Rhodopseudomonas palustris: one gene and its partner. The protein of the gene in region 1 interacts with the protein of each later gene in a pairwise test. Links are inferred from orthologs where the notes say so. Each region holds a gene or a part of one and is shown on either strand. Other genes may lie near its edges.

Evidence for each region.
Region 2: the proteins of recA (region 1) and dprA interact in binary tests that used the Bacillus subtilis proteins (3 or more experiments, as listed by UniProt). The link is inferred for Rhodopseudomonas palustris from one-to-one orthologs.

Annotation. Positions count from the first base shown.
Region 1 is NZ_CP058907.1:4,267,187-4,282,684, reverse strand. What follows is about bases 11,992-14,905. They hold recA (recombinase RecA), read left to right. Parts: upstream 11,992-12,859; coding sequence 12,860-13,951; downstream 13,952-14,905. Other genes in these bases: gcvP (aminomethyl-transferring glycine dehydrogenase), read right to left, coding at 14,427-14,905; HZF03_RS19490 (autotransporter domain-containing protein), read left to right, coding at 11,992-12,595. Also shown: HZF03_RS19570 (hypothetical protein), read right to left, coding at 1-135; HZF03_RS19565 (SET domain-containing protein), read left to right, coding at 277-1,017; HZF03_RS19560 (hypothetical protein), read right to left, coding at 1,137-1,535; HZF03_RS19555 (helix-turn-helix domain-containing protein), read left to right, coding at 1,686-2,507; HZF03_RS19550 (DsbA family oxidoreductase), read left to right, coding at 2,580-3,245; HZF03_RS19545 (GNAT family N-acetyltransferase), read right to left, coding at 3,246-4,406; HZF03_RS19540 (caspase family protein), read left to right, coding at 4,636-6,090; HZF03_RS19535 (PaaI family thioesterase), read right to left, coding at 6,147-6,608; HZF03_RS19530 (peptidylprolyl isomerase), read left to right, coding at 6,737-6,865; HZF03_RS19525 (hypothetical protein), read left to right, coding at 6,906-7,172; HZF03_RS19520 (Crp/Fnr family transcriptional regulator), read left to right, coding at 7,333-7,998; HZF03_RS19515 (hypothetical protein), read right to left, coding at 8,074-8,214; HZF03_RS19510 (hypothetical protein), read right to left, coding at 8,508-8,894; HZF03_RS19505 (ferritin family protein), read right to left, coding at 9,276-9,422; HZF03_RS19500 (hypothetical protein), read left to right, coding at 9,716-9,904; HZF03_RS19495 (hypothetical protein), read right to left, coding at 9,922-10,179; and 2 more genes. UniProt on the Bacillus subtilis protein: Multifunctional protein involved in homologous recombination, DNA repair and competence.
Region 2 is NZ_CP058907.1:3,426,295-3,441,766, forward strand. Bases 6,665-9,552 are described here. They hold dprA (DNA-processing protein DprA), read left to right. Parts: upstream 6,665-7,484; coding sequence 7,485-8,621; downstream 8,622-9,552. Other genes in these bases: plsY (glycerol-3-phosphate 1-O-acyltransferase PlsY), read left to right, coding at 6,741-7,352; HZF03_RS15690 (MBOAT family O-acyltransferase), read left to right, coding at 8,711-9,552. Outside these bases: Holliday junction resolvase RuvX, read left to right, coding at 1-226; HZF03_RS15655 (YchJ family protein), read left to right, coding at 248-634; HZF03_RS15660 (acyl-CoA dehydrogenase family protein), read right to left, coding at 761-2,410; ipdC (indolepyruvate/phenylpyruvate decarboxylase), read right to left, coding at 2,492-4,123; HZF03_RS15670 (aspartate carbamoyltransferase catalytic subunit), read left to right, coding at 4,314-5,267; HZF03_RS15675 (dihydroorotase), read left to right, coding at 5,287-6,597; more of HZF03_RS15690, read left to right, coding at 9,553-10,123; HZF03_RS15695 (alginate O-acetyltransferase AlgX-related protein), read left to right, coding at 10,179-11,318; HZF03_RS15700 (hypothetical protein), read right to left, coding at 11,571-11,849; topA (type I DNA topoisomerase), read left to right, coding at 12,033-14,768; rnr (ribonuclease R), read left to right, coding at 14,771-15,472. UniProt on the Bacillus subtilis protein: Protein that helps load RecA onto ssDNA during transformation. Binds cooperatively to circular ssDNA, is able to bridge different segments of DNA. Favors the loading of RecA onto SsbA- or SsbB-coated ssDNA and formation of RecA-DNA filaments.

The DNA of each region.
Region 1 (15,498 bases):
GCACGCCTGGGGAGCGGTCGAACTATAGACGCTGCTGGCGCCGTCAGCCCGGGCCGGCGCCACGGACGCGGCCGAAATAGTGAGCGGGAGCAGCACGGCGAGGGCAGGGAGCAGTCGCATTGGCAGGCTTTGCATCGCAGCGGAACCTTTGTCGGTCGGCGTCCGGCTGGGGAAGGTTCGAGCAATTTCCGCTCAGGTACTGCCCTTTGCGGCGGAATCGCTCTAGAACGGCGCCTTCGTGTGTCCGTCCTTTAGCCGCGTTCGAATCGAAGAACCATGCCGCTGTTGTCGAATGACCATTACCGTGTTGGCCGCTCCAAAACCGGGCTCGGCCTGTTTGCCGTCAAGCCCATCAAGAAGGGCGCCAAGATCATCCGGTATTTCGGGCCGCTGCTCGACGCGCACAACAAGAAGCACGACGGCATCGAAAACAAATACCTGTTCGAGCTGAACAAGCGCTGGACCATCGACGGCTCGGTGCGCAAGAACGTCGCGCGCTACATCAACCACGCCTGCAAGCCGAACGCTGAGTCCGACGTCAATCCGCGCAAGAAGCGCGTGATCATCCGCGCCATCAAGAACATCGAGCCGGGCGAAGAGATCAACTACGATTACGGCACCGATTACTTCAAAGCCTATCTGAAGCCGATCGGCTGCAAGTGCGTCTCCTGCGAGAAGAAGCGCAAGAAGAAGGCCGCTGAAGCCCGGGTTGAGAAAGCCAAGCTGAAGCTGAAGGCCGAGCGCAAGGCGCAAGCCGAAGCCGAGAAGGCCGCCCGCAAGGCCGCGAAGGCGGCCGGTAAGGCCAAGCCGGAAAAGCCCTCGAAGCCCGAGAGGGTCGCCAAGTCGAAGGCGCCGAAAGCGGTGAAGGCAAAAGCGGCGGCGACGACGAAGGGCGCCGGCAAGGCAGCGAAAACGAAGGTCGTGACGGCAAAGGCCGGCAAGACCAAAGCGGCGAAGCCGGCGAAGACCACGTCGTCGCGTAAGACGGCTGCTGCGAGCAAATCCAAGGTAGCCTGATTGTAGTCGCAGCCTCTCGTCGCGTCATTGCGAGGAGGCGAAGCCGACGAAGCAATCCAGATCCGTGCAAGAAGCTGGATTGCTTCGCTTCGCTCGCAATGACGGCGGAAGCTTTGGTGCTAACTGGCCAAGGCCGCATCACTCCGCTTCAACCCGATGAACTGCAGCTCGGCGAAGATCCCGACCGCCGTCGCCTGCATCAGCACGAAAGCAATGCCGAGCGCGTTTGGCGTCACTGCGCCGCTGAGCAGCAGTGCGACGCTCGCGAGCGTCCATAGTGCATTCCCGCCGATCACGATCAGCACCAGCGCCCGCGGCAGCAGGCTGCGGGTACCGAGCCAGCCGACCAGGGCGGCGTAACCGATCAGGAACAGTCCGGTCTCCAGCAGCAGCGGCTGCGGCAGGGCGAGCAGGCGCGAGAGCGTGCCGGCCGCCAAGCTCAGCAGCAACGCCATCGCGCCGCTGACGACAGCGTCGGCCTGCAGGGCGCGGCGGAGCAGCGTCGAGGGGGTGGTCATGGATGATTGGATCATGGAACATCTCCTTCGGTTGCAGTGATGCCCCGAAGGATGCCGGGATGCGCGACGCAATTCGATTACCTGGCAGGTCAGAAACGCTTTACCTCGGAGGTCATGGATGCTGTGCGGTGTGCGTGCTAGCTTTCGCGCATGAACACCAACGTGTCTTCGATCAATGCCGCCGCCGGCGCGCAGCCGGTCCGGATCGGTGATTACTTGCGGCAGTGGCGGCAGCGCCGCCGGCTCAGTCAGCTTGATCTCGCGCTCGACGCGGAAATCTCGGCGCGGCATCTATCGTTCGTCGAGACGGGACGCGCCTCGCCGTCGCGCGAGATGGTGCTGCGGCTCGCCGAGCGGCTCGACGTTCCGCTCCGTGAGCGCAACGTGCTGCTGGTCGCGGCCGGCTTCGCGCCGGCATTCCCGCAGCGCTCGCTGGATGACCCGGCGCTCGCCTCGGTGCGGGCTGCGGTCGATCAGGTGCTTGCCGCGCACGAGCCGAACCCGGCGCTGGCGGTCGATCGGCACTGGAACCTGGTGTCGGCCAACCGCATGGTGCCGCCGATGCTCGACGGCGTCGCGCCGCATCTGCTTGCGCCGCCGCTCAACGTGCTGCGGCTGTCGTTTCATCCCGAAGGTTTGGCGGCACGCACCGCCAATCTGGGCGAGTGGTGCGCGCATCTGCTGGAGCGACTACACCGGCAGTGCGAGACCAGCGCCGATCCGAAGCTGATCGCGCTGTACGAAGAACTGAAGACCTATCCGGTGCCGGCGCGCGCCGCGCCGATTGCAGCGGATGCGGTCGCGGTGCCGTTTCGCCTGCAGCTCGGCGACGAGGTGCTGAGCTTCATCTCCACCACCATGGTGTTCGGCACGCCGATCGACGTCACCCTGTCGGAAATCGCGATCGAGACGTTCTTTCCGGCCGATGCGATCACGGGGACGCGATTGCGCGAACTGGCCGCGCGGCTCTGATCCGCCTTGTCCGGCGTTGCCTGCGCCCCATCTGTGTGGGACTGTGCCGGCAACGACAACGAGGAGGCGCCGATGAGCACGCTGAAGCCGCTAACGATCGACGTGGTATCCGACGTGGTCTGTCCCTGGTGCTACATCGGCAAGAAGCGCATCGAGCAGGCCATCGCGCTGGCGCCGGAGGTGCCGGTCGAGCTGATCTACCGGCCGTTCTTCCTCAATCCCTGGGTGCCGCGCGAGGGCATCAGCCGCGACGAGTATCTGACCAAGAAGTTCGGATCGCCGGAGCGCTACAAGGAAATCGCCGGCCGCATCGCCGAGACTGCTGCGCAAGAGGGACTGGAGTATCATCCCGAGCGCGTGCAGCGGCAGCCGAACACGATCGATTGCCATCGCCTGATCCATTGGGCGAGTGCGATCGGGCGGGGCCCGGCGATGAAGCAGCGGCTGATGGAATTGTATTTCCGGGACGGCGGTGATCTCACCGATCCTGAGGTGCTGGTACAGGCCGCGGTGGAATGCGGGCTCGACGCCGCCGATATCCGCGCCAGGCTCGCCACCGATCAGGACGTCGAGGAAGTTTCGGCGCAGGCGCAGGAGGCGGCCGACAAGGGAATCTCCGGCGTACCGACCTATGTGTTCATGCACCAATACGCGGTGTCCGGCGCACAGGATCCGACCCTGATCGCCCGCGCGATCCGCAAGCTTTCGGCGGAACTGAACGCGGAAGCCGCGGAATAATCAGCGCTTCAACAGCCGCTTGGCGAGGTGCCGCAGCCGGTCGCGCGCCGACAGTGCCGCGACGATCGGTGCGAACAGCGGATCGCGCTTGCGCAGCGGCAGCACCAGGTCGCCGACCGCGAACCGTCCGCGCCACAGCGGGTCGATCATTGGATGTTGGGCGCTCGCGGTGGAGTCGGCGAAGCGGATCTCCGGGTCGGCGCACAGATGCCGGGTCAGCGCCATTGTCAGCAACACGCCGGGCGAGCAGCGCGCAAAGCTCTCGTCGATGCCGAGCTTGAAGAAGTAAGCGCGGTCGGCGTGGCGCAGCACGATTCCGGCTGCGACCGGCGTCACACCGGCAGACAGGGTGATCACCTCGCATTGGCCGCGCGAGGCGAGCGCGACCGCGGCGCTGCGCAGCCGCGCGGCAAGCTCCGGCTGCCGCTTCAGTGAGCTGCCGCGGCGGCCCTTCCAGCCGCTGTCTTCCAGCGCCAGAAACACGTCGAACGCGCGCGCTGCCTCATCCGCGGTACGAGCGACGGTGAAGCGCACCTCGCCGTGCTCACCGAGACGGCGCTCGAGACGGCGCAGGTTCTTCAGCTTCTTCGTATCGAGATCCTGGCGCAGCAGGGCTTCGCCGTCGCGGGTGGCGTCGAGGCCGGCGCGGGTCCAGCCGTTGATCAGGCGCGGGTTGAGGCCTTCGGCGGCGAGCACGCGTGTGAACGCAGCCACGGCTTCGCCCTCGCGGGCGACGTCGCGCAGTACCAAGGCGCGGGCGCCTGCGGCGCGCGCCTGCGCGATGATCTTGGCGGCGGCGTCATTGGCTGCATCGCGGTCAAGCAGCGGCGTATCCAGCGAGCGGAACGGATCGGCCGATACCAGTGCCGGCAGCGGCAGGCGGAACGCGCGCCAGCACGAGATCACCGGCAGGAGTCCGATCAGACGGCCGGCGGAATCGTGCGCGGTCAGAGCGCGCAGCGACGCGTCGTCGCCGTTCGCCGCCATCACCCATTCCGGCAGGTAGTAACCGTTCGGCTCGATCACCCGGGTCGCCAGATCGCACCAAGCTGCCTTGTCGATCGCAGCGACGCCGGGCAGCACGCCGGGGTCGGCGGTCGTCGTGGCGAGGGCACCGGCGCGGCGATGTACGAATGGCGTGGTGGGGAACGTCTCGGCCAAAGCTCTCGGTCCTGCATTGTCGAAGCGCGCCCGAAGCAAGCCCCGGCGCGACGGCCAGGAGACTAACCGCCGACTCCCAACATCACCTTGGTTCCACGAGGCAATTTGCCGACAATGTTAACCGCAGCTTTCCTCGCACGCCGCCTTTCGGCGTCGATTTGCCACGTCGCCTGAACCCGCTGTTGCCAGGCTGCGACCAAGAGCGGTCATTGGTCGGCAAGGAGACGCCATGCGACGCGCGATGCTGAGGGCTGCGGCGACCGCCGCCAGCCTGCTGTGCGGAGTGGCCGCTGCGGCCGCGGAAAGCCGGGTCGCGCTGGTGATCGGGCAATCGGCTTATCGGGCCGTGCCGGCGCTGCCCAATCCAGTGAACGACGCCAAGGCGATCGCCGCGCTGCTCGGCGAGGCCGGCTTCGAGGTCACCGAGGCGTCCGATCTCGGCCAGATCGAGCTTCGCGCCAAGGTCGGCGACTTCGCCGCCGCGGTCGCGGCGAAAGGGCCGGAGACCGTTGCGCTGGTGTTCTATGCCGGTCACGGCATCCAGGTGGACGGCGAGAACTATCTGATCCCGGTCGACGTCGATCCGAAGCGCGAGGCCGACATTCCGCTGCAGGCGGTGCGGCTCGACGACGTGCTCAACACGCTGGGCTCGGTGCCGAGCAAGAGCCGGATCATCATGCTCGATGCCTGCCGCAACAATCCGTTTCCGAATATCAACAAGACCACGGGGCAGGGGCTGGCGCTGGTCGATACCAAGTCCGGCGCGCCCGGCACGTTATTGTCGTACTCGACCTCGCCGGGCGCTGAAGCCGAGGACGGGGGCGGTGCCAACAGCCCTTACACCACCGCGCTGCTCAAAGCGGGGCGCGAGAATGGACTGAAAATCGAAGACACCCTCAAGCGGGTGCGGCTCGCGGTGCATCAGGCCACCGAAGGCCGCCAGACGCCGTGGGAGAGCTCGTCGCTGGTCGACGACTTCCAGTTCTTCGCCGCATCCGCCGCCGCGACAACCGACGCCGCGGCGCCGAAGCCGCGCACGGTCGAAGAATGGCGCGCCTTCCTAAAGGGCAAGCCGGTGGATCAGGCCAATACGTTGATCGTGTCCGACGGTTCGGCCGACGCCTATGAAGCGTTTGTCGGGCTCTACGCCGAGCCGCCGTTTGCGCCGGAGGCCAAGCGCTGGCTCGACCGCCATCGCCGGATGAAGGCGTGGAGCCGGGCGGTGCTCGTCAACACCGGATCGGCCTATGCGGCATTCCTGACCGAATATCCGGACAGCGACCTTACCGCGACCGCGCGCAAGCTCGCCGAGCGGCTGCGCAATCGCCCCGACAACGCGGTGGTGGTGCCGGCCGCGCTCGCGACGCCGGTCGTTGCCGCCGCGGCGCCGACCTGTCCGTGCGGGCCGAGCGCGCCGGCGCTGCAGCAGAAGGCTGAGCCCAAGAAGACCGACGTGAAGAAGACCAAGAGCCGGGCCGAGCGCGACGATCCGCCCAAACGCAGCGGCAAGGCCTCGCGGACCCGGGTCTATGTTGAGGACGAAGACGCCGTCGTGGTGCGGCGGCCGCCGATCTACGATCCGCCGCCCGGGCCGGTGATTCAATTCGGCGGCGGTTTCCGCGGCGGCTACGGCGGTCCGTATCGCGGCGGCGGCCAGACCGGACCGAGCCGCGGCCGCTATTGAACGCTGCATCTGGACGGCTGTCGGCGCGGCGCCTGTGAAGCCGCCGCCCGGCCCGCTTACAGCATCGCAAACGCGCTCGACACCATCGCCACCGGCTTGCCGTCGGAGGCGCCGAGCAGCGTGACCCGTCCAAAGCTCATGGTGCGGCCGAGCCGGACCAAGCGGGCGTCGGCGATGACGTCGGTCGAGGCGACGGCTTTAAGGAAATGGGTGGTCTGATCGACCGTGGTCATCGGCCGGAAGCCGCGGTTGCCGGCGCAGACGGCGAACACCATCGCGGTGTCGGCCAGCGCCATCAGGGCCTGGCCGCAGACCACGCCGCCGCTGCGGCACAGCCGCTCGGAGAATGCCATCCGCAGTGTTGCGCCGGGCTGCCAGTCGGCCGGGCTGCCGGAAGGCGGATCGAGCTCGAGGGCTTCGATCGACAGGCCGAGGTCCAGCACCCAGGGCGCGAACGCCTGCTGCAGCATCTGCCGCGCCTCCTGAAGGCCGAACTCCGCCACCTGCTGCTCTGCCATGCGTCTCTCCCTGACTCGTTGATTATCCGCATGTTTCGCGGCGTTTCGCAGCATCCCATCCGATTCGGGACGGCTTGAAAACGACACGGTCGATCCCTTAAGTTCGGCGGCATCCGAAAGGGGACACGATGGTCAGACGAGTTGCGTTGGTGGTCGGCCTGGTGGTGACGGCGATCGTGCTGAACGGTTGCACCAAATGCGGTCCGATCTGGGAAGATTGGCAATCGCCGAAATCCTGCCGGTCGGATCATCTGTAGCGCTGCGGCCGGGCACGGCTCGCGCGAAAGGGAGTTTGCGATGAAGATTCTGCACGGCGTTGCCGTCCTGGCCCTGCTGACGGGGCCGGCTTTGGCCCAGGGCGAGGGCCCGCACGTCAATCTGGTGCCGGAGATCGAGCACAAGTCCCCGGAAGAGAAGGCCCAGGACGCGGTCCGGCAGAAGGCCTACCAGGAATCGCTGCGTAAGATTCCGGATGCGCAGGCGCCGAACGATCCGTGGGGCGGCGTCCGCGGCGCCGAGGCGACCCAGCCCAAGGCCAAGCGCAAGACCCACCAGAGCAATTAAGCTCGTCTAACGGCCACTGCTGCGGCGATAGGCAGGTGGTCAAAACGGCACAGATTTTTTCTGCGATTTGAGGATGATGCGCGGACGGAACCCCGGCGTACGCAACTCGTTGCGCGGCCGGATCCGACTGAATCATTCGTTTTCGTTCGCAGGATATCACGTGACGTCGCGCGAGGTGCCGTTCGATCCAAAGGTCTTTCTTCGCAGTGCAGGTACGGGACGCGCCGTTCTGCAATTTCGCGCCGGCCAGACCATTTTCACGCAAGACGAAGCCGCCGATTGCGTGATGTACATCCAGCAAGGCCGCATCAAGCTGTCGGTGATGTCGGAGCAGGGCAAGGGCGCGGTGGTCGCCATCCTGCAGCCCGGACAATTCTTCGGCGAAAGCGGTCTGCTCGATCATCGCCGCCGCGCGACCGCGATTGCGCTGGAAGACTGTACCCTCACCAGCATCACCAACGCGTCGATGATGGCGACGCTGCAGCGTGAGCCGGCGATGTGCGAGCTGTTCACCCGGCACCTGGTGGCGCGCAATTCACGGGTCGAAGACGACCTGATCGATCAGCTGTTCAACAACAGCGAGAAGCGCCTGGCGCGGCTGCTGCTGCTGCTTGCGGACCCGGCCGAGGCGTCGCGGCCGGTGCCGATCGAGATCAGCCAGGAGACGCTGGCGGAGATGATCGGGACGACCCGGTCGCGCGTGAGCTACTTTATGAACAAGTTCCGCAAAGCCGGCTTCATCGACTACAACGGCCGGATCGAGGTGCACCCCACCTTGCGTAACGCGGTGCTGCCGGATCGGCCCCGCGCCCTCGAGCCCGAGTGATCCGTCACTTATCGATCCTACAAGTGGATGGGACCTGCGCGACGCCTAACAGGGCGGCGCGAGCTTGCGCGCCGGCTATTTCTTTTTGTCGCCGAGCAGGCTGCCGGTGCGGCGGTCGACGAAGTGCATCTGCGAACACGCCGGGCAATGCAGCAGCTCGAACGTAGTCTGTGCCGAGCTTCCGGGGTCTTCCTGCAGCCAAGCCTGGACCTTCATCCCGGTCCGGGGACACTGATAAAGCACATGCGACATTGGAAGGCCGGGTCCGCCTTTAGTTCTAGAAAAACGACTTGCCGGGTGCGGCCGTCCATGCGCTTGATCTAGATCAATTAGCGTACCATTTTACCATTAAAATGCGTCTGAATCGCATGCAAGCTTAATCCGGTTCATACCACCGGTAACGGATGCGGACGTTCACAACCGAATCGTCAAGCCGCTGATCCTGAACGGCAAAAGCCGCCGACGTCAGACGCCGGCGGCCTGTGCTGGTTTGCTCAATCCTTGCGGGATTACTTGCGGGCGCAGCTCACTTCGATGCGCACCGAGCTGGCGCCGCAGCGTGCGGTCATGATGCCGTTCTCGACCGTGATATTGTCGCTGAACCGCGCCGAGCCGTTGCCGACACACAGCGCCGAGACCAGCGCCTCGCCGGCATCGCAGGCGGTCGGGCAACCGTTTGCGGAGCAACTGGTCGAGGTCAGGGTACGGATGCTGGAGATTGAGGCACCGTCCTTACCGGCCGGGCCGGCGGGCCCCGCTGGTCCGGCAGGGCCTTGCGGACCGGGTTCGCCTTGCTGTCCGCGCGAGCCTTCGCCGCAGCCCGCCAGGGCGATCGCCGCGCCCGTCAGCGCGATCAGCGTGCCGATCCGAAATCTGTCCATGGCCTGCCGGCGCATTCCTGTCTCCCTGTCCCAGAGCCGGTGCCGAAACAGCACGCGGCGATGACGAGCCTGATCGATGCAAGGCGGGTGCTGTCCTGCGCGCCCGCGCGCGAAGCCTAGAGCATGTCGGGTTCCGAATGAAACGGAACCTGCGCGGCGATGGCGATCATCAGAGAAGAGAGGGGGACTGACGACGGGGACTGCGACCTGTCTGACGCTGCGACATGACGAGCGCGGTCATTCCACCCACAAAAAACAAGGAGCCCCGAACGAGGCCGTGTTCGGGGCTCCGGTCACGGTCGAAACTCCCCACCTCTAGAAAGCTCGGCAATGACGGCGGCAGGCTAGCGGCGGCTGCTCGGCATTGCCTATGCGTAAAATCAAATACCGTTGGCGTTACGAACCGCCGTGCCCCTGGTGGGAATGGTGCTGGGTGAGCTGCGCGATCAATTGCTTCAGCACCCGGCGGCGGTCTTCGTCGGTCGTCTCCGACAGCAGTCGGCGATACAGCTTCAGGTTTTCGTCGCGGAGAAATTTGTCCAAGACGCTCTCCTGTTCGTTTGCTCCCATGGGACGCGGCGGCCATCGCAGCGCGCACGCCCGTCGGTCACGGTCTCCTGTCGAAGCGGATGGCACCCCAGGCTAGTACGCGCGAAAATGCCTGTCGATCCGAAATGCTGTCCGCCAGTTCCAGGGGAATCGGTTGGGCGTGTCAGGAAAACCCTGATCTCTCGATACCGCCGCTGCGGCCGATTGCCCTCAGCCGAAGGAATGGATGGTGGAGCGGGGCGGCTGCGGTAAAGCTGGCGAGCGGTCATTGCACGGGACGATGGAAGATGAGTTTTTGGTACGTGGTCGACGCCGTCGCGGTCGGAATCATCCTGCCCTGGATCATCGCGACCTATCGGCTGCTCGAAGCCTTCAAGCGCGGCACCGGCGCGGGCCTGACCAAATGGGCGATCTATGCGGCGGTCTGCGTGCCGGCGATGCTGTTGGTGATGTGGGGCATCCAGAACCTGCGCTGAGGCGGCCGGCGCGGTCTTCACAGCCGCTCAGTGCCGCCACCGTAGACGGCCGCCGCGGCGCTGCCGTTGCGGATGCGGCGCGCCTCGGTCATCGCCCGCTGCACCCCGAGATCTCCGGAGTCGCAGGAAAAGGTGATCAGCTGGTTGCAATTCGGGCACTGGGTCTGAAACCCCTCCCGCATGTTCTTGATCTTCTCCCGGAACGGCACCCGGCAGCGGCTGCACAGCACCCGCACCTTGTCCGGCATCTTTGGAGTGGCAAGAAGGCTGTCCATCCTTTCAGTTGTGGCGAAGCCGGGTTGAGAAAGGGTGAAGGGGAGGCTTGCTGATCGGTCCAATTGTGCAGCACGTCCGCATGTTGGACGATCGGCGCCGATGACTATGAGTTGCGGTTAAGAACCAGACACATCCTCCGCCGAAGCCGAGCGTAGTGCGCGCGGATCATCCGCAGCTACGTCGGACCGACGCGGTCAAGGCCTGCGGAGCAGGCTGATAGCAGCGCCCGGTGCAACGCGGCCGGCAAGCGATTACCAGGCGCAGGCCGCGTGTTTCGTGATTGCTGTGGAGCGAGACTATTTACTAGCACGTCTCCCGTGTTTCTCTCAGTTGCCGGCTCTCGTGACAGGCCACACTGCTGGGCTTTGCAACGGGGGCGGGTGATTCGCGATGTCCGATGGTTCAATCAGGGGCGCGCGACCGCGCGCGTGGCTTCTTTCGGCTGGCTTTCGCTTATTCGCTGTTATTGCCCCAAGGGTCCGCAGCGCGATGGTGGCGGGTGTCGTGGCGATCGGTCTCGTCGGTGCCACGTCGGTATCGGCGCAAGCGCAATTCACCGGCATCTACGGCTTTGGCGACAGCTATGCCGACACCGGCGCGGCACCCGGCGGTGCGTTTCGTCTCGCCGGCGCGCCTGCAGGCTGCCAGTCACTGCCGCTGCCCGACAATTGCCGGTTCACCGGCGGGACCAATTTCGTCGAGACGCTGCAATCGATCTACGGTCTGCGCGGCCTGACCAACTATGCGATCGGCGGCGCGCTCACCGACAACACCAATACGCTCAACAGTGAGATCCCAGGTCTGGTGCCGCCGTTGCCCGGCTTCGTCTATGAGCTTGCCCGGCTCGCTCATGACGGGGTCAGGTTCAGCAGCACCGACCTGGTCACGGTGTCGATCGGTGGTAACGATTCGTCGCTGCTGACCAGCAGCGTCTCCAGCGCCACCGCGCTCGGCATCGCGGCCGCGGGACGTGCCGTCAACGGCACCGGGGTGGCTCCGCTGTCCGGTACCTACGACGGCGTCACCTACAACAACGTCGTCACCTCCGGGGTGCATCAGCTGGTCGATGCCGGCGCCCGTAACATCGCCTGGCTCAGCGCCGGAAATTCCAAGTACTTCCCGGTGCCGGAGGGCGGCGGGGCCATCGGCGACGCTGCCCGCGACGCCTTTGCCCACACCTATTATCAGCAGATCCAGCTCCTGCTCCGGCCGATGGCCCAGGCCGGAGTGCGCATTTTCCTGTTCGACTTCGAAATCCTGCAGGCGCGGATCTACGCCAATCCCGCCCAATACGGCTTTGCTGCCGACCCGCTATGCCAGCAGAGTTCGGCGCCGCACAGTCCCACCTGCTTCTATCAGAACGCGGTGCATCCGACCGCCGCCGCGATGACACTGATCGGCAACTACATGGCCAATCAGATCGATGCGCCCTCGACCGTGGCGCCGCAGGCGGGGATCGCTAACGCCGTGATCACCGGCTTCACGGCCTCTGCGCTCGACCGCCTCGACGCCAGCCGTCGCTTCCAGCCGTTCGGTCTCGGCGCCGCGATGGCGGCGATGCCGACCAAGGCGGCGATGCCGGCGGCCCCGGAGGATCGCTGGTCGGTGTACGGCGACGTCAGCTATGCCGGCGGCAATCGCGATCGGCAGTTCTATGCGTCGGGCTACGACTACACCTCGACCGGCGGCTATCTCGGCGTCGAGTATCGGCTCGATCCGAACTGGCGCGTCGGCGGCGTGTTCGGCTATGCGCAGCCCGAGGTCAAACTCGGCGTCCAGGACACCCGCAATCGGATCGACGCGTTTCAGTTCGCGGGGTACGGCTCCTACGCCGATGCGCACTGGTTCGCCGACGCCATCGTGGCCTATGGCCGGCACGAATTGTCGCTCGAGCGTCGCGGCATCATCGACATGATCCGCGGCAGCACCCATGCCGACGTGTTCACCGCCGCCGCCAAGACCGGCTATCTGTTCGACGCCGGCAAGCTGCGCGTCGGGCCGATCGCGAGCCTGCAATACAGCTACGCCACCATCCAGGGCTACACCGAGACCGGCGATGTGCTGCTGACCATGATGGTGGACCGGCAGACGCTCGACAGCCTCACCGGCGATGCCGGCGTGCAGTTCCGATATCCGCTGCAGCTCGGCAGCGGCATCTACACCCCGTTCGTCAACCTCACCGCCGCGCATGATTTCCTCGGCGGCCACAGCGTCACCACCACGCTGGTCACGGCCCCGTTGCTGCCGATCCTGACCCCGGTGTCGGCCGACGGCGGCACTTACGGCCGCGTCGCCGCCGGCGTCTCGGCGCTGGTGACCGACAAGGTCTCCGCCACCGTGACCGGGACCACCAGCTTCGCCCGCCGCAGTGGCAACGACGCCGGCGTCAGCGGCGGCCTCAAGGTCGCGTTCTGACAGGGGGACGGATCCGCGGCGTTGTCGCCGCGGCTGCGGGAAGCTCGGGCGGCTTGTCGCGCGGCGGAGGTGGCGGTTGCTGCCGCGCGGCGACGGCGTGCGGGCTTGAAAACGCTATCTCATGAATTCGCCGGGTGCGAAGGCATTCACACAGCCTCAAAAGAACATATTGCGAACAGAGAACAAATAGGGTACGTTGTTTCTGTTGGCTGAGGCCGGCGCCGTTTGTCCAGTTGCCGAATCCCGTTCATAAGGAGCACGTTGATGGCTGCCCCCACCGCATTGCGTATCGTCGAAGGTTCCTCAATGGACAAATCCAAGGCGCTCTCCGCCGCGCTGTCTCAGATCGAGCGTCAGTTCGGCAAGGGCTCGGTGATGAGGCTCGGCAAGAACGACCGCTCGATGGACATCGAGACGATCTCCTCCGGCTCGCTCGGGCTCGACATCGCGCTCGGCGTCGGCGGTCTGCCGAAGGGGCGGATCGTCGAGATCTACGGACCGGAATCTTCCGGCAAGACCACGCTGGCGCTGCACTGCGTCGCAGAAGCCCAGAAGAAGGGCGGCATCTGTGCCTTCGTCGACGCCGAACACGCGCTCGATCCGGTCTATGCCCGCAAGCTCGGCGTCAATGTCGACGACCTGCTGATCTCGCAGCCCGACCACGGCGAGCAGGCGCTTGAGATCGCCGACACGCTGGTGCGCTCCGGCGCGATCGACGTGCTGATCGTCGACTCGGTGGCGGCGCTGGTGCCGCGCGCCGAACTCGAAGGCGAGATGGGTGACGCGCTGCCCGGCCTGCAGGCGCGGTTGATGAGCCAGGCGCTGCGCAAGCTCACCGCCTCGATCAACAAGTCCAACACCATGGTGATCTTCATCAACCAGATCCGGATGAAGATCGGCGTGATGTACGGCTCGCCGGAAACCACCACCGGCGGCAACGCGCTGAAATTCTACGCCTCGGTCCGGCTCGACATCCGCCGCATCGGCCAGATCAAGGAACGCGACGAGGTGGTCGGCAACCAGACCCGCGTCAAGGTGGTGAAGAACAAGCTGGCGCCGCCGTTCAAGCAGGTCGAATTCGACATCATGTACGGCGAAGGCGTCTCCAAGATGGGCGAGATCCTCGATCTCGGCGTCAAGGCCGGCATCGTCGAGAAGTCGGGCGCCTGGTTCTCGCATGACAGCCAGCGGCTCGGCCAGGGACGCGAGAACGCCAAGGCGTTCCTCAAGGCCAACCCCGACATGACCGCCAAGATCGAGGCGGCGATCCGCCAGAACTCCGGACTGATTGCCGAACAGATTCTCGCCGGCTCGCCCGAGAGCGATGCCGACGGCGAGGAGCCGATGGAAGAGTAAGATCGGTCGCGGCTGGCTCGTACCGGCCGCATCCCTCCCGACCGGTGCACCGCGCCGTTTCGGAATGACGTGTTTCAAGACGGCGAGTGCTGCGACCCCTGTTGCCGGGACCCCGCGGCGCTCGCCGCATTCGTTTGGAAGGTCGGGAGCATCAGGCGAAGCGGACTGATAGAGCATTCAGGCGAAGCGGACTGATGCCGTTGCATTGGCGCTGAACATCAAACGCGCACAGCGTTGTGCGCGGGGGTGACCTGACTGCGAGGTCGGAGCCCTTCGGCGCGCGTAAGTCCCGCGTGTCCATCACGGGAGTCGGGGCCCCGCACGACGGTTCCTGTGAGGAGGATGGATCGCCGCCGGGTCGAGCCCGGCGATGACGCTCCGTAAAGGGCGGCGCTCGTTACAGAGGCACTGCCGGCGGCAGTCCGCCGCGTAGGCTGCCGCAGTTTCTAAGCGTCGACGTCGCTTCGACGCCCTCTTATTCCGCCGCCCGTGCGTAGTCGGCAGCGAGTGCGTAGTCTTCGACCGGCGGGCACGAGCAGATCAGGTTGCGGTCGCCATAGACGTTGTCGACGCGGCCGACCGGGCTCCAATATTTGTCGGTGCGCGAGTTCGGCGCCGGGAAGCAGCCTTCGGTGCGCGGATAGGGCCGGGTCCACTCCGCACTCGTGACGTCATGCGCGGTGTGCGGCGCGTGGCGCAGCGGCGACTGCTCGATCGGATAGCGGCCGGCTTCGACTTGCGCGATCTCGCGGCGGATCGCGATCATCGCGTCGCAGAACCGGTCGATCTCGGCCTTGGATTCCGATTCGGTCGGCTCGATCATCAGCGTGCCGGGCACCGGGAAGCTCATGGTCGGCGCGTGGAAGCCGTAGTCGATCAGTCTCTTCGCGATGTCGTCGACGGTGACGCCGGTGGAAGTCTTCAGCGCCCGCGGATCGATGATGCATTCGTGCGCGACCCGCCCGCGCGGGTTGCGGTACAGCACCGGAAAGTGCGGGTGCAGTTTCGCCGCGATGTAGTTGGCGTTGAGGATCGCGATCTCGGTGGCGCGCTTCAGGCCCGCCGCTCCCATCATCAGGATGTAGATGTAGGAAATCGTCAGGATCGACGCGGAGCCCCACGGCGCCGCCGATACCGTGCCGCCGCCGTGCAGGCCGCCGTTCAACGGCTCGCCCTCGGCAGGATGGCCGGGCAGGAAGGGCGCCAGATGCGCCTTGACGCCGATCGGGCCCATTCCCGGGCCGCCGCCGCCGTGCGGAATGCAGAACGTCTTGTGCAGATTGAGGTGGCTGACGTCGGCGCCGTAGCTGCCGGGCCGGGCGAGGCCGACCTGGGCATTGAGATTGGCGCCGTCGAGATAGACCTGACCGCCGTGGGCATGGACGATGTCGCAGATCTCGCGGATGTGCTCCTCGAACACGCCATGAGTCGACGGATAGGTGATCATCACCGCGGCCAGATTGGCCGAATGCGCTTCCGCCTTGGCGCGCAGATCGTCGACGTCGACGTCGCCATGCGCGTCGCAGGCGACCACCACGACGTCCATG
Region 2 (15,472 bases), 830 kb from region 1 along the record:
CCCGCGCGCGCAGTCGACCCGCGCCTTCGCCCGCAATCTCTCCCGGCTCACCGAGCTACCGATCGGGCTCTGGGACGAACGGCTGTCGACCGCCGCGGTCGAGCGCGAGCTGATCGCCAACGACGTCAGCCGGGCGAAACGGGCCAAGGTGATTGACGAGCACGCGGCGATCTTCATCCTGCAGGGCGCGCTCGACCGGCTCGCGGCGCTCCGCCGAGCCGAGTGAGCCAACAACAGGACTGATCCGATGAATTGCGTGTGCGGCTCGGGCAAGACTTACGACGACTGCTGCGGCCCCCTGCTCGCCCGCACCCGGCCTGCAGCCTCACCGGAAGCGCTGATGCGGTCGCGCTACGCGGCGTATGCGCTGAAGGACTTCGACTACATTGTCGAGACCACCGATCCGGAGCGGCGTGACCTGTTCGATCACGACGTCAACCGCGCCTGGATGGAGGAGTCCGACTTCCTCGAACTACGGGTACTCGGCAGCAGCGAGAAAGGCAGCCGTGGCACCGTCGAGTTCATCGCCCGCTTCCGCCGCCGCGGCGGCCCCGAGCAGAGCCATCATGAGCGCTCGCAATTCCGCAAAGCGCGCGGTCGCTGGTACTTCTCGGAAGGCGAAGCGGTCGACTGATCACTTGCGCTCCCGTCATTGCGAGGAGCGAAGCGACGAAGCGATCCAGAAACTCAGTGCACCACACCTCTGGATTGCTTCGCTCGCCATGACGGAGTTAGCGCTTCCGTAAAAGCACCGGCTGGCTCACATCTCCGGCAGCACGCGCCCCAACAGGCCCTTCGCAATCTCGGTCGGAATATCGGAAGCGCCGTAGAGCGTTGCCGGCTCGGGCACCAAGCGGGTGCGGGCGAAAAGTTCGGCGTGCGGCGGGTGGATTTCGTTCAGCGCCGCGGCAGCAGCGAGCTTGGCCAGCATCTCGACCGCAAGCCTCGCGGTGCGCTCGTTGTCGACCTGCAGCAGCGCACGTGCGATCAGACCTGCCGCCGCCGGTCCGCCGGTGAGCGCCGAGGTATCCTGGATCAGCGCCTGCAACACCTCGGTGCCGGCATCGCTCTCGCGCGACATCGCCCGCAGCACGTCGAGGCACATCACATTGCCCGAGCCTTCCCAGATCGCATTGACCGGCGCCTCGCGATAGTGTCGCGCCAGGATGCCGTCCTCGACGTAGCCATTGCCGCCGAGACATTCCATCGCTTCGTACACAAATGGCGGCGCTGACTTGCAGATCCAGTATTTCACCGCCGGCGTCAGCAGCCGCATATAGGCTGCTTCGAGCGGATCGTTCGGCGCTTCGTCGAAAGCGCGGCACAGCCGCATCACTAGCGCCACCGAGGCCTCGACCTGCAGCGCCATGTCGGCGAGCACCGACACCATCAGCGAATGGTCGGCGAGCCGCTTCTGAAACACGGTGCGATGCCGGGTGTGATACAGCGCATGAACGAGCGACGACCGCATCAGGCCGGCAGACGCGATCGCGCAATCCTGCCGGGTGAGCTGCACCATCTGGATGATGGTGCGAATACCACGGCCGAGTTCGCCGACCGGCAGCGCATAGGCACCGGTGAACTCGACTTCGGACGAGGCATTGGAGCGGTTGCCGAGCTTGTCCTTGAGCCGCTGGAAACGGATCTCGTTGACCGAGCCGTCGGGCTGGAAGCGCGGCATGAAGAAGCAGCTCAGTCCCTCGTCGGTTTGCGCCAGCACCAGGAAGGCGTCGCACATCGGCGCCGACATGAACCATTTGTGGCCGACGATGCGGTAGGCGTCGCCGTCGCGGAACGCGCGCGTCGCGTTGGTGCGCACATCGGTGCCGCCCTGCTTCTCGGTCATTCCCATGCCGATGCTCATGCCGCGCTTCGCTGACCATGGCGCGAAGCTCGGATCGTACTGACGGGTGCCGAGCACCGGCATCACCTGCGCCAGCAGGTCCGGCTGCGAGCCAAGCGCCGCCACTGATGCGCGAGTCATCGTCACAGGGCAGAGGTGACCGGTCTCGACCTGAGCGGCCATGTAGAACTTCGCGGCACGCACCACTTCCGAAGCATTGCCGGCGGGCTTGCCGTGCGCGTCCCAGGTGGAGTTGTGCAGGCCGGCCTTGAAGCTCTCCGCCATCAGCTCGTGATACGACGGATGGAATTCGACCTGATCGCGGCGCATGCCCTTGGCGTCGAAGGTCTTCAGCTTCGGGGTGTATTCGTTGGCGAGGCGGCCACGTTCGGCCATCTCGGTGGTGCCCCACGCCTTGCCGAAGGCTTCGAGCTCGACATGAGCGTTGGCGCCCTGATTGAAGGTGATCGCCTCGAGCAGCGGCCGGTCGGCGCCGAGCAGGTCAATGTCCGGAAGCGGCGGCGACTGGTTGAACACCTCGTGGGTGGCGAAGGAAGGCTGCGTCATGGCGGTTCCAGCGAGGGGGTAAGGATTCGCGCGCATGTTACGCAGAAAACCGCCGCGATGACATGGCGGATCGCCGCGCCCTCACTTCATCCGTTCACGCGCCGCCTTGAAGCCGGTGACGAACCGCGCCAGCGTGTGCGAGGTAGCGCCACGCGGCAGCATCACTTCGATCAGTGAGAACACCCCGCGCCGCTCGACCGCGCGCTGCAGCGCCGCGGCGAGTTCGGCGCGCGTCGTCACCCGCTCGCCGAAGCCGCCGATCGAATGCGCGATGTCGGCAAAGTGCCAGTCGTCCAGATCGTTGAACTTGGATTCCGGCTGGAACACCCGCAGCATTTCCCAGCTGCAATTGTTGAACAGCACCACGATCGGATCGAGCCCGTAACGCTTGCAGTTGCCGAGCTCCCAGCCGGTCATCTGGAACGCACCGTCGCCCACCAGCACCAGCGGCCGCAGGCCGGTCGCGGCGACGCCGACGCCGGCGGGCACGCCGAACCCCATGCCCGCGTAGTATCCCGGGGCCGCCAGCGCAGTGTTGTCGATCTCCATCGCGGTGAACAGGCAATCGCCGATATCGGCGGTCATCGGCATCTTGCCGTGGCGGTCGAACAGATCGTTGATCGCGGTGGCGATATCCGACGGTGCGATCGGCGACGCGTCGAGCGTCAGCCCACGCGGATAGGCCATCCCCTTCCCGACATTGCGCGGCCGCGGTGGATGCTGCGAGGCGTGGGCATCGAGACCGGCGATCAGGTCAGCCAGCGGCAGGTCGCGATAGACGTGGTGACCGATCTGCACCTCGCGCCCAGTCGCCAGCACGGTGCGGCGCGGATCGGTCATGTTCGAAGACAGCGCGAAGTTGGTATCGGACAGGATGACACCGAACATCAGCACCAGGTCGGCGCCCTCGACCAGCGCCGACAGGTCCGGATCACCGGCGGCGCCGAGATAGGTGCCGGCCACTACGTCGTCGTCGCCTTCGAGCAGGCCGCGGCCCATGAACGTCGTCACCACCGGCAGGCCCAGCTTGCGGGCCAGCGCGGCGACCTGCTGCTCGACGCCGTAGCGGCGGATTTCGACGTCCACCACCATCACCGGCGACTTTGCCCTGGCGATCCGATCCAGGATTTCTTCGGCACACTCGTCCCGCGCGCCGATATCGGCCTCGCGCCGCGGCAGCTTCGGCACCGGGTCGACCTTGGCGTCGACCATGTCGCGGGGAAATTCGATGTACACCGGCAGCGACAATTCGAGCGCGCTCCGCAGCACCCGCGCGATCTCGGCGGGCGCGGTCGCCGGATCGCTCAGCACGGCCTGATCGCAAGTGACTTCCTTGAATACCGCAAGTTGGGAATCGACGGTGCGGACCTGATGATGCAGCAGATAGCCGCTGGTGCGCTCTCGCGCGCCCGGCGCGCCGGCGATCACCACCACCGGCGAGCGCTCCGCATAGGCGCCGGCGATCGAGTTGACGAGGTTGAACGCGCCGGCCCCGTAGGTCACCACCGCGACGCCGATGCTGCCGCGATAGCGCGACGCCGCATCGGCCGCGAAGCCGACCGCCGGCTCGTGGCTCATGGTGAAATAAGGCAGCGTGCCGCTCTCCTCGATCACCTTGAAAAACGGCAGCACGAAATCGCCGGGGATGCCGAAGATCTCCCGAGCACCGTGATCCTTGAGAGCGTCGAGCAGCGCGGTCGCAAGTGTCGGCATGAGAGCTCCTGGCTGGGCAAGAAGGGCCGGACCGCTTTACCAGAGCTTCCGACTTTCGACCAACCGCACGCCAGTGTGACACGCTGCAGCGCCGAAATGCCGGCTGTTCCACAACGCCGGGGGATTATTCCGCGCCACGCCCCGTTGCCGCTTGCCCGGCTTTCCAACTCTCCCTATAGCTCTTGCTTTAATGACCCCCGCCCCAAAATCGACTTTCGTCCTCGGTCACCGGCATCTGCTGGGAATCGAAGGGCTTTCCGCCGCCGACATCTCCGGCCTGCTCGACCTCTCCGAGGAGTATGTCGAGCTCAACCGGCAGGTCGACAAAAAGCGCACCAGTTTGCGCGGCCGCACCCAGGTCAATCTGTTCTTCGAGGCGTCGACCCGGACACAGTCGTCGTTCGAGATCGCCGGCAAACGCCTCGGCGCCGACGTGATGAACATGAGCGTGTCATCATCGTCGATGCGCAAGGGCGAGACCCTGATGGACACCGCGGTGACGCTGAACGCGATGCACCCGGACATCCTGGTGGTCCGGCATCACGCCTCCGGCGCCGTGGAACTGCTCGCCCGCAAGGTCGACGGCTCGGTGATCAACGCCGGCGACGGCGCCCACGAGCATCCGACCCAGGCGCTGCTCGACGCGCTGACGATCCGCCGCAACAAAGGACGGCTCGAAGGGCTGGTGGTGGCGATCTGCGGTGACGTGATGCATTCGCGCGTCGCCCGCTCCAACATTCTGCTGCTGAACACCATGGGCGCCCGCGTCCGCGTCGTCGCTCCCTCCACGCTGCTGCCGGCCGGCATCGAGCGGATGGGCGTCGAGGTGGCGCGCGACATGCGCGAAGGGCTCGACGGCGCCGACATCGTGATGATGCTGCGGCTGCAGCGCGAGCGCATGAACGGCTCGTTCGTGCCCTCCTCGGCCGAGTACTTCAACTATTTCGGGCTCGACCAGAAGAAGCTGTCCTACGCCAAGCCGGACGCGCTGGTGATGCACCCGGGCCCGATGAACCGCGGTGTCGAGATCGACTCGATCGTCGCCGACGGCGCACAGTCGGTGATCCGCGAACAAGTGGAAATGGGCGTGGCGGTGCGAATGGCGGTGCTCGAAGCGCTCGCCCGCAACCTGCCGAACGCCTGATGCCGGAACGGGAAACAACATGCTGATCGACCGCCGCCCGATCCTGCTCGCCAACGCACGCCTGATCGACCCCTCACGCGACTTCGACGGCATCGGCGACGTGCTGATTGCCGACGGCGTGATCCGCGATGCCCGCCGCGGCATCGGTGCTGCCGGCGTCCCTGAAGGCACCGATATCGTCAATTGCGCCGGCATGGTGGTTGCGCCCGGTCTGGTCGATATGCGCGCCTTCGTCGGCGAACCCGGCGCCAGCCACCGCGAGACCTTTGCGTCGGCGAGCCAGGCCGCGGCCGCCGGCGGCATCACCACCATCGTCTGTCAGCCCAACACCAGCCCGGTGATCGACAATTCGGCGACAGTCGACTTCGTGATGCGCCGCGCCCGCGACACCGCGATCGTCAACATCCACCCGATGGCCGCGATCACCAAGGGTCTCGCCGGCGCCGAGATGACCGAGATCGGTCTATTGAAAGCCGCCGGTGCGGTGGCGTTCAGCGACGGCGACCTCAGCGTCACCAACGCCCAGGTGATGCGCCGGGCGCTGACCTACGCCCGCGACTTTGACGCGCTGATCGTGCATCACACCGAGGACCCCGATCTGGTCGGCGAAGGCGTGATGAACGAGGGCGAATTCGCCACCCGGCTCGGCCTCGCCGGCATTCCCAATGCGGCCGAGACGGTGATGCTCGAGCGCGACATTCGCCTGGTGATGCTGACCGGCGGCCGCTACCACGCCGCGTCGCTGACCTGCATCGAATCCTTGGAGATCATGCAGCGCGCCCGTGATCTCGGCCTGTCGGTGTCGGCGTCGGTTTCGATCAACCACGTCGCGCTGAACGAGAACGACATCGGGCCGTATCGCACCTTCCTCAAGCTGGCGCCGCCGCTGCGCACCGAGGCCGACCGCAAGGCGCTGATCGCGGCGATCGCCTCCGGGCTGATCGACGTGGTGATGTCGGACCACAATCCACAGGACGTCGAGGTCAAGCGGCTGCCGTTCGCCGAGGCCGCCGCCGGCGCGATCGGGCTGGAGACGATGCTGCCGGCCGGGCTGCGGCTAGTGCACGCCGGCGAACTCGACTTCTTGAGCCTGATCCGCGCGATGTCGACCCGTCCGGCCGAACTGCTCGGCCTACCCGGCGGCACGCTGCGGTCCGGCGCGCCGGCCGACCTGATCGTGATCGATCCGGACGTGCCATGGCTGGTCGATCCGGACGAACTGAAATCGAAGTGCAAGAATACCCCGTTCGACGAAGCGCGGTTCTCCGGCCGGGTGATCCGCACCATCGTTGGCGGCCGGACGGTGTACGAGCACGTCGGCCCGCATTGATGTTCTGCGGATTGAATGAAATCATTTCTCTTCGTCATTGCGAGCGAAGCGAAGCAACCCAGAGTCACACATGCAGACTGGATTGCTTCGTCGGCTTCGCCTCTTCGCAATGACGAGCGCGACCCGTTGAGGAGACGACCACGATGATGATCGGGATCTACATCGCCGCGCTGGTGATTGGTTATCTGTTCGGCTCGATCCCGTTCGGCCTGATCCTCACCAAGATCGCCGGCACCCAGGATCTGCGCTCGATCGGCTCGGGCAATATCGGCGCCACCAACGTGCTGCGGACCGGCCGCAAAGGCCTCGCCGCCGCCACCCTGCTGCTCGATGCGCTGAAGGGCACCGCCGCGGTGATCGTCGCCGCCTATCTCGCCTCCGGGACGGATGCGATCGCCGCCAACGCCGCGATGCTGGCGGCACTCGGCGCCTTCCTCGGCCATCTGTTTCCGGTATGGCTGAAGTTCAAAGGCGGCAAGGGCGTCGCCGTTTATATCGGCGTGCTGATCGGACTGTTCTGGCCTGCTGCGGTGGTGTTCTGCATCATGTGGCTGGCGACGGCCTTCACCTCCCGCTACTCGTCATTGTCGGCGCTGGTGGCGAGCTTCGTCACCCCGATCTTCCTGTGGTGGTTCGGCCACGACTCCCTCGCCTCGCTATTTGCCGTGCTGACGCTGCTGCTGTTCTGGATGCACCGCGAGAACATCAAGCGACTGCAGGCCGGGACGGAAAGCAAGATCGGGCAGAAGAAGTAAGCGCGACTGTCATTGCAGGGGATCTGATCGCGCTCAGTCCACACTGCACGATCGTACCGCCGCGACCTCTCGCCCTGGTCGATCTTGTTTACACGCAAAAGTTGCGCAAAACTCCCGTTCGCGGGGGTGGATGTGGGCGAGCGCAGCAGTGATCAGGGGACGACCGTCCTCACCGAAGCGCAGCGGATCGATTGGCTGCGGCTGATCCGGGCCGAGAACGTCGGCCCTCGCACCTTCCGGTCGCTGATCAATCATTTCGGCTCGGCGCGTGCAGCGCTGGAGCGACTGCCGGAGCTGGCGCGGCGCGGGGGCGCCGCCCGGGCGGGGCGGATTCCCTCCGAAGACGAGGCTCGGCGCGAGATCGAAGCCGGACGACGGATCGGCGTCGAACTGGTAGCTCCGGGCGAGACCGGCTATCCAACCCGCCTCGCCACGATCGACGACGCGCCCCCGCTGCTCGGCGTCCATGCCCTGCCCGAAGCGCTGGCCGTGATGGCGCGGCCGATGATCGCAATCGTCGGCTCACGCAATGCCTCAGGCGCCGGCTTGAAATTCGCCGGTCAGCTGGCCGCCGACCTCGGGGCCGCCGGTTTCGTGGTGATCTCCGGCCTCGCCCGCGGCATCGACCAGGCGGCGCATCGTGCGAGCCTCGCCAGTGGTACCGTCGCGGTACTGGCGGGCGGCCATGACAAGATCTATCCGGCCGAGCACGAGGATCTGCTGCTGGACATCATCCAAGCGCGCGGCGCGGCGATCTCGGAAATGCCGCTCGGCCACGTCCCCCGCGGCAAGGACTTTCCCCGCCGCAACCGGCTGATTTCTGGAGCCTCGGTCGGGGTCGCCGTGATCGAAGCCGCCTATCGCTCCGGCTCATTGATCACCGCCCGCCGCGCCGCCGATCAGGGCCGCGAGGTGTTCGCCGTGCCCGGCTCGCCGCTCGATCCGCGCGCCGCCGGGACCAACGACCTGATCAAGCAGGGCGCGACCCTGATCACCTCGGCGTCGGACATCGTGGAGGCGGTCGCCTCCATCCTGGAGCGGCCGATCGAGCTGCCCGGCCGGGAGCCCGAGCACGCACCACCCGAAGGCGAGCCCGATACTGGCGATCGCACCCGGATCCTGGCTCTGCTGGGGCCGAGTCCCGTCGGGATCGACGACCTGATCCGCCTCTCCGGCATCTCGCCCGCCATGGTGCGCACCATTCTGCTGGAGCTCGAACTCGCCGGCCGCCTCGAGCGCCATGGCGGCTCGCTGGTGTCGCTGAGCTGAACCGGCCTGGGCTGTATGCTGCCGGCTTGACGCTGCGGCAGGCGGTTTGGCATCTGGCGGAGCTTCGCCCCGCCCGGAATCACCTGCCAATGCTGTTCTACGAACCGCTTTTTCTGACAGTCTTTCCGGCGGTCTATGCGCTGTATCTGGCGGTCACCAACAAGATCGCGCGCAAATGGGTGCTGCTGGTCGCAAGCCTGCTGTTCTATAGCTGGGGCGAGCCGCTGTTCGTCCCGGTGCTGCTGGTGTCGGCGCTGATCGACTACGCATTGACCGCGCGGCTGCATCACTCCAGCTCGGAGCGCGAACGCCGGCTGCTGCTGACAATCGGCGTCGCCGGCAATCTCGCCGTCCTGGTGTTCTACAAATACACCGACTTTCTGATCGCCAATTTCGACGCTGTGCTGCAACCGGCTTTTGGCTGGCGCATTCAGCTGCTCGGTATCGCGCTGCCGATCGGCGTGTCTTTCGTGGTGTTCGAAAAGATCACCTATCTGGTCGACACCTATCGCGGCGTGTCACCGCCGGCGCGACGTTTCGCCGACTACTGCCTGTTCGTCCTGTACTTCCCCAAACTGCTCGCCGGGCCGATCCTGAAATATCACGAGATGGCCGCGCAGATCGCCGCGCCGCCATCGCCGCGCTGGCGCGACGCACGCGACGGGCTGGTGCGGTTCTGCATGGGGCTGGCCAAGAAACAGCTGATCGCTGAACCGATGGGCGGCTGCGCCGATCAGATCTTCGGTGCCGATCCGACGACGCTGTCGGCTCCGATCGCATGGCTCGGCCTGCTCGCCTTCACGCTGCAGATCTTCTTCGATTTCGCCGGCTATTCCGACATGGCGATCGGGCTGTCGCGGATGTTCGGCCTGTCGCTGCGCGAGAACTTTAAAGCTCCCTATATCGCCCAATCGATCACTGAATTCTGGCGGCGCTGGCATATCTCGCTGACCACGTGGATCCGCGACTATCTCTACGTGCCGCTCGGCGGTAACCGCCACGGCGCGCTGCGGACCTACGTCAATCTGTGGATCTGCTTTCTGCTGTCCGGGCTTTGGCACGGCGCGAGCTGGAACTTCGTCCTCTGGGGTGCCTGGAACGGGCTGTTTCTGACTCTCGACCGCATCTTCCTGAGCCGTGCGATGCAGCGGATCGGCCCGGTGCTGGCGACACTGACAACCTTCCTGCTCGTGATGATCGGCTGGTCGATCTTCCGGTCCCCCTCGCTGTCACATCTCGGCCCGTTCTTCGCCGCGCTCGCCGGCGCCTATCATCAGACGGCGCCGATCACCCTGGCGCCGGAGGTGCCGTGGGCGGCGGCAGCCGGGCTGATCGTATCATTCACACCGGGCCTGCCCGGCTATCGCCATCTGCAGGTCGCGTATTATTCGCTGTGGTCCGTGCGCTGGCTGGCGCAGGCCGCGATCATCGTGCTGGCGGTGGTGGGGATCGCACGGGCGCTCGCCGTGCCGTTCAAGCCATTCATCTATTTCCGGTTCTAAAGCGATGGCGATCAACAAGCACATCGCACGAACCGTCTGGGCGCTGATCTTCACCGTGCTGTTGGCGCTGCCGGTCGTGACGGCGTGGAATCTGATCGCCGCACCGATGAACCCGCGCCTGCTTGCGATCATCGGCAAGAGGCTTGGTGGCGTCACCGCCAAAGACCCGCTCGACTGGTCGTGGAAGGCGGTCGGCGACGGCACATTGCAGAAGGCGCTGGCGCTCCGGGTGGCCGAGGCCAATCCGCTGCGGCCGTGGTTGATCCGGAGCTACAACCAACTCCGCGCCTCTCTGTTCGACGAATTGACCGCGCAGGGACTGGTGCGCGGCAAGGATCGGCAGCTGCTCGAGACCTTCTACCTCGACGACTACTGCCAGCGGACCGTCGGCATGGCCGATGAACGCGCCCGCGACAGGATCCCGCTCCTGAAGGACATTCAGGATTTCTACCGCTCGCGTGGCGGCGTGTTCCTGTTCGTCGTCACCCCGTCGAAGCTCGGTTACATGCCGGAAGCCTTCACAGGCACCCGCCCCTGCCCCAGCACCGAGGCGGCCCGCAACGAACTGCGGCCGAGGTACGTCGAGCTGCTCCGTCAGGCGGGCATCGAGGCCTTCGACGCCGCCGCGCTGGTCTATGCGCAGCGGCATGTCCAGGCCATGCCGCTGTTTCCCCGCGATGGCGCGCATTGGAATGATCTCGGGCTCGCGATCGCCAGCGTTGCGATACTGAACCGGCTGAACCAGGTCGCCGGCCGCACCGTCGCAGCGCCTCTGAACTATTCGATGACGATCGACGACCAGGCTACCGAACGGGACATCGACCTGATCGGCTTCCAGAACCAGCTGCTCGATCCGCCCCCGATCCGCACGCCCCACGTGCAGTACCACTCGGAGACCAACTGCAGCACATTCCCCGGCCGCGATGCGAACGCCGCCATCGTCGGCGGGTCGTTCATTCGGATGACCGCCGAGGTCCTGATCCGCGACGCCTGCATGGCCCGGCTCGACTCCTATTTCTATCTGAAGCTTGAGCGGGAGGGCGGTACCCCGTTCCGAACGCTCGACCGCGACCTCGGTCCGGCCCAGCTCGCCCGGTTGCGCGACACCCAAATTCTCATCCTGGAAGAGAACGAGTCGTTCCTGGGCAAATCCGCCCACGTCCGCGCGCTGCACGAAATCCTGATGCAGCGCTGAGTTGGGGCGCCCGGCTCCAAAAAAGCCAACGGCCCGAAGCGGTGAGCTTCGAGCCATTGTCCAGGAGCGGACGTACATCCGGCCCGCCCCGACAGTTCGAATCGTGAACTGGTTCGGTTAATTAGACGTAAACTGCAACCGCCTCGTGACAGCGTCGGCAATCGGAGCCGCTGGAAGCCCCGGCGCCAGCTCATCTAAGACATCAAACAAGACCGAAAAATCCCGCGTAATGAATAGGATCGGTAGACCTGTTCATTCGGCGCTGGAATTGCGCCGGCGGCGCACGATCTCCCGGGCCTCCATCCGCGCCATATCGAGCAGGTAACAGAGCATATCGAGCCGGTGGGCTTGGGCGACTTTAATCAGTTGGCCGGTCGCTTCCGACAGGTATTGGGCTGCTTCGACGGGTCCACCGTCTCCGGGGCGAACGTAACGGGGAGGTCTCTGGCTGTCGGACGGCGGCGGCATCGGGCACCATTCCTCGACGGAATCGATCCACTCCAAATTGGATGGATCAATAACGATATACACGTATAAGTTGTGCATCCCTAGGTTTATGTTTTATGAATTTCAGGCCAGAGTAGCCGGAATATGTGGCCGCCTGCCCGAGCAGCGATTTGACAGCGCCCCTATCACCACCCATGTTCCGGGCAATCTGGCCGGCGCGAGTCTCGCAGACCGGCCTTTTTCTCTTCATCTGATGCTTGGAATGCGATGAACCTCGTCATTGTCGAGTCGCCCGCGAAGGCCAAGACGATCAACAAATATCTCGGCTCGTCCTACGAGGTTCTGGCCTCGTTCGGGCACGTGCGCGACTTGCCGGCGAAGAACGGATCGGTCGACCCGGACGCCGACTTCCAGATGATCTGGGAAGTCGATCCGAAAGCCGCGAGCCGGCTCAACGACATCGCCAAAGCTTTGAAGGGTGCCGACAAACTGATCCTCGCCACCGACCCTGATCGCGAGGGCGAGGCGATCTCCTGGCATGTGCTGGAGGTGATGAAGCAGAAGCGTGCGCTGAAAGACCAACAGGTCGAGCGCGTCGTGTTCAACGCCATCACCAAGCAGTCGGTCACCGACGCGATGAAGCACCCGCGCCAGATCGACGGCGCGCTGGTCGACGCCTATATGGCGCGCCGCGCTCTCGACTACCTGGTCGGGTTCACCCTCTCCCCGGTGCTGTGGCGCAAGCTGCCCGGCGCCCGCTCCGCCGGCCGGGTGCAGTCGGTGGCGCTGCGGCTGGTGTGCGACCGCGAGACGGAAATCGAGAAATTCGTCCCCCGCGAGTACTGGTCGCTGGTCGCCACCATGGCGACACCACGCGGCGAGACCTTCGAGGCCCGCCTGGTCGGCGCCGACGGCAAGAAGATCCAGCGCCTCGACATCGGCACCGGTGCCGAGGCGGAAGACTTCAAGAAGGCCATCGAAGCGGCGAACTTCCGCGTCGCCACCGTCGAAGCCAAGCCGGCCCGCCGCTACCCCTACGCCCCCTTCACCACCTCGACGCTGCAGCAGGAGGCCAGCCGTAAGCTCGGCTTCGCGCCGGCGCACACCATGCGGGTGGCGCAGCGGCTGTATGAAGGTGTCGACATCGGCGGCGAGACCGTCGGACTCATTACATATATGCGTACCGACGGCGTGCAGATCGACTCGTCCGCCATCACCCAGGCGCGCAAGGTGATCGCCGAGGATTTCGGCAACGCCTACGTGCCGGAGTCGCCGCGGCAATACACCGCCAAGGCCAAGAACGCGCAGGAAGCCCACGAAGCGATCCGCCCGACCGACCTGTCGCGCAGGCCCTCCGACGTCAGCCGGAACCTCGATTCCGACCAGGCCCGGCTGTACGAGCTGATCTGGATCCGCACCGTCGCCAGCCAGATGGAATCCGCCGAGCTCGAGCGCACCACCGTTGACATCGAGGCGAAGGCCGGGTCGCGGGTGCTGGAGCTGCGCGCCACCGGCCAGGTGGTGAAATTCGACGGCTTCCTCGCCGCCTATCAGGAAGGCCGCGACGACGATTCCGAGGACGAAGACTCCCGCCGCCTCCCCGCCATGAGCGAAAACGAAGCGCTGAAGCGCGAGGCTCTCGCGGTCACGCAGCATTTCACCGAGCCGCCGCCGCGGTTCTCCGAAGCCTCGCTGGTGAAGCGGATGGAAGAGCTCGGCATCGGCCGGCCCTCGACCTACGCCTCGATCCTGCAGGTGCTGAAGGATCGCGGCTACGTCCGGCTGGAAAAGAAGCGGCTGCACGGCGAGGACAAGGGCCGGGTCGTGGTCGCGTTCCTGGAGAGCTTCTTCACCCGCTACGTCGAATACGACTTCACCGCCGGGCTCGAAGAAGACCTCGACCGCATCTCCAATAATGAAGTGTCCTGGAAACAGGTGCTGAGCGACTTCTGGCGCGACTTCATCGGCGCGGTCGACGAGATCAAGGACCTGCGCGTCGCACAGGTGCTCGACGTGCTCGACGAGATGCTCGGCCCGCACATCTATCCGGCGCGCGAGGACGGCGGCGATCCGCGGCAGTGCCCGAGCTGCGGCACCGGCAAGCTCAACCTGAAAGCCGGCAAGTTCGGCGCCTTCGTCGGCTGCTCGAACTATCCGGAATGCCGCTACACCCGGCCGCTCGCCTCCGACAGCGCCGGCGACGCCGACCGCGTGCTCGGCACCGATCCCGACAGCGGTCTCGAAGTCGCAGTGAAGTCCGGCCGGTTCGGCCCCTACATTCAGCTCGGCGAGGCCAAGGACTACGCCGAGGGCGAGAAGCCGAAGCGGGCCGGGATTCCGAAGGGCACCTCGCCGTCCGACGTCGATCTCGAAATGGCGCTGAGGCTACTGGCGTTGCCGCGCGAAGTCGGCAAGCACCCGGAGACCGGGCAGCCGATCAAGGCCGGCATCGGCCGATTCGGCCCCTATGTGCAGCACGAAAAGACCTACGCCAGCCTCGAAGCCGGCGACGACGTGCACACGATTGGTCTCAATCGCGCGGTGACACTGATCGCCGAGAAGGTTGCGAAGGGCCCGAGCAAGGGCCGGTTCGGCTCCGATCCGGGCAAGGCGCTCGGCGATCATCCGAGCCTCGGTGCGGTCGCGGTCAAGAAGGGCCGCTACGGCGCTTACGTCACCGCCGGCGGCGTCAACGCTACGATTCCGAACGACAAGACCGAAGACACCATCACCCTGCCCGAAGCGATCGCGCTGCTGGACGAGCGCGCCGCCAAGGGCGGCGGCAAGGCCAAGAAGGCACCGGCCAAGAAGGCTGCTGCCAAGAAGGCTTCCGCCGACGGTGAGGCCAAGCCGGTGAAGAAGGCCGCCGCCAAGAAGGCCAAGCCGAAGGCCGAAGGTGCCGCCGCCAGCAAGGCGCGCGCACCGGTGGCGGCAAAGACCGCGGCGAAAAAGGCCGCCAAGCCTAAAGACGCGGCCAAGAGCAGCGCCGCCAAGAACGGATAGATGTGAGCAAGCCGCGCGACGCGAAGTTTCCGGACAAGGCCACTCTGCTCGCCTTCATCCGCGCCCACCCCGGCAAAGTCGGGACCCGGGAGATCGCGCGCGAATACGGCCTGAAGAATGCCGATCGCGCCGAACTGAAGCGGATGCTGCGCGAACTCGCCGACGGCGGCAGTATTCGCAAGAGCGGCCGCCGCAAAGTGTCGGAGCCGGCCACGCTGCCGCCGACCCTGCTGGCGGACATCGTCTCGCGCGATGCCGACGGCGAGCTGATCGCCACTCCGTCCGAGTGGGACGAGCAGGACGGCGACGCCCCTAAGATCCTCATTCATACGCCACGCCGGATCAAGCCCGGCACCGCAGCCGGCGTCGGTGATCGCGCGCTGCTGCATGTCGAAGCCGCAGACTCACGCGAGGCCGGCCCCGCTTATGTCGGCCGGGTCATCCGTGTGCTCGAACGCGGCAAGGCGCGTATCCTTGGTATCTTCCGCGCGCTGCCGCAGGGCGGCGGCCGGATGGTGCCAGTCGACAAGAAGCAGGCCGGGCGTGAACTCAACATCGCGGCGCATGATGCCGGAGGGGCCCAGGACGGTGACCTTGTCAGCGTCGATCTGATCAGAACCCGCAGCTTCGGCCTCGCCTCCGGCCGGGTGAAGGAACGGCTCGGCTCGCTCGCCAGCGAAAAGGCGATCAGCCTGATCGCGATC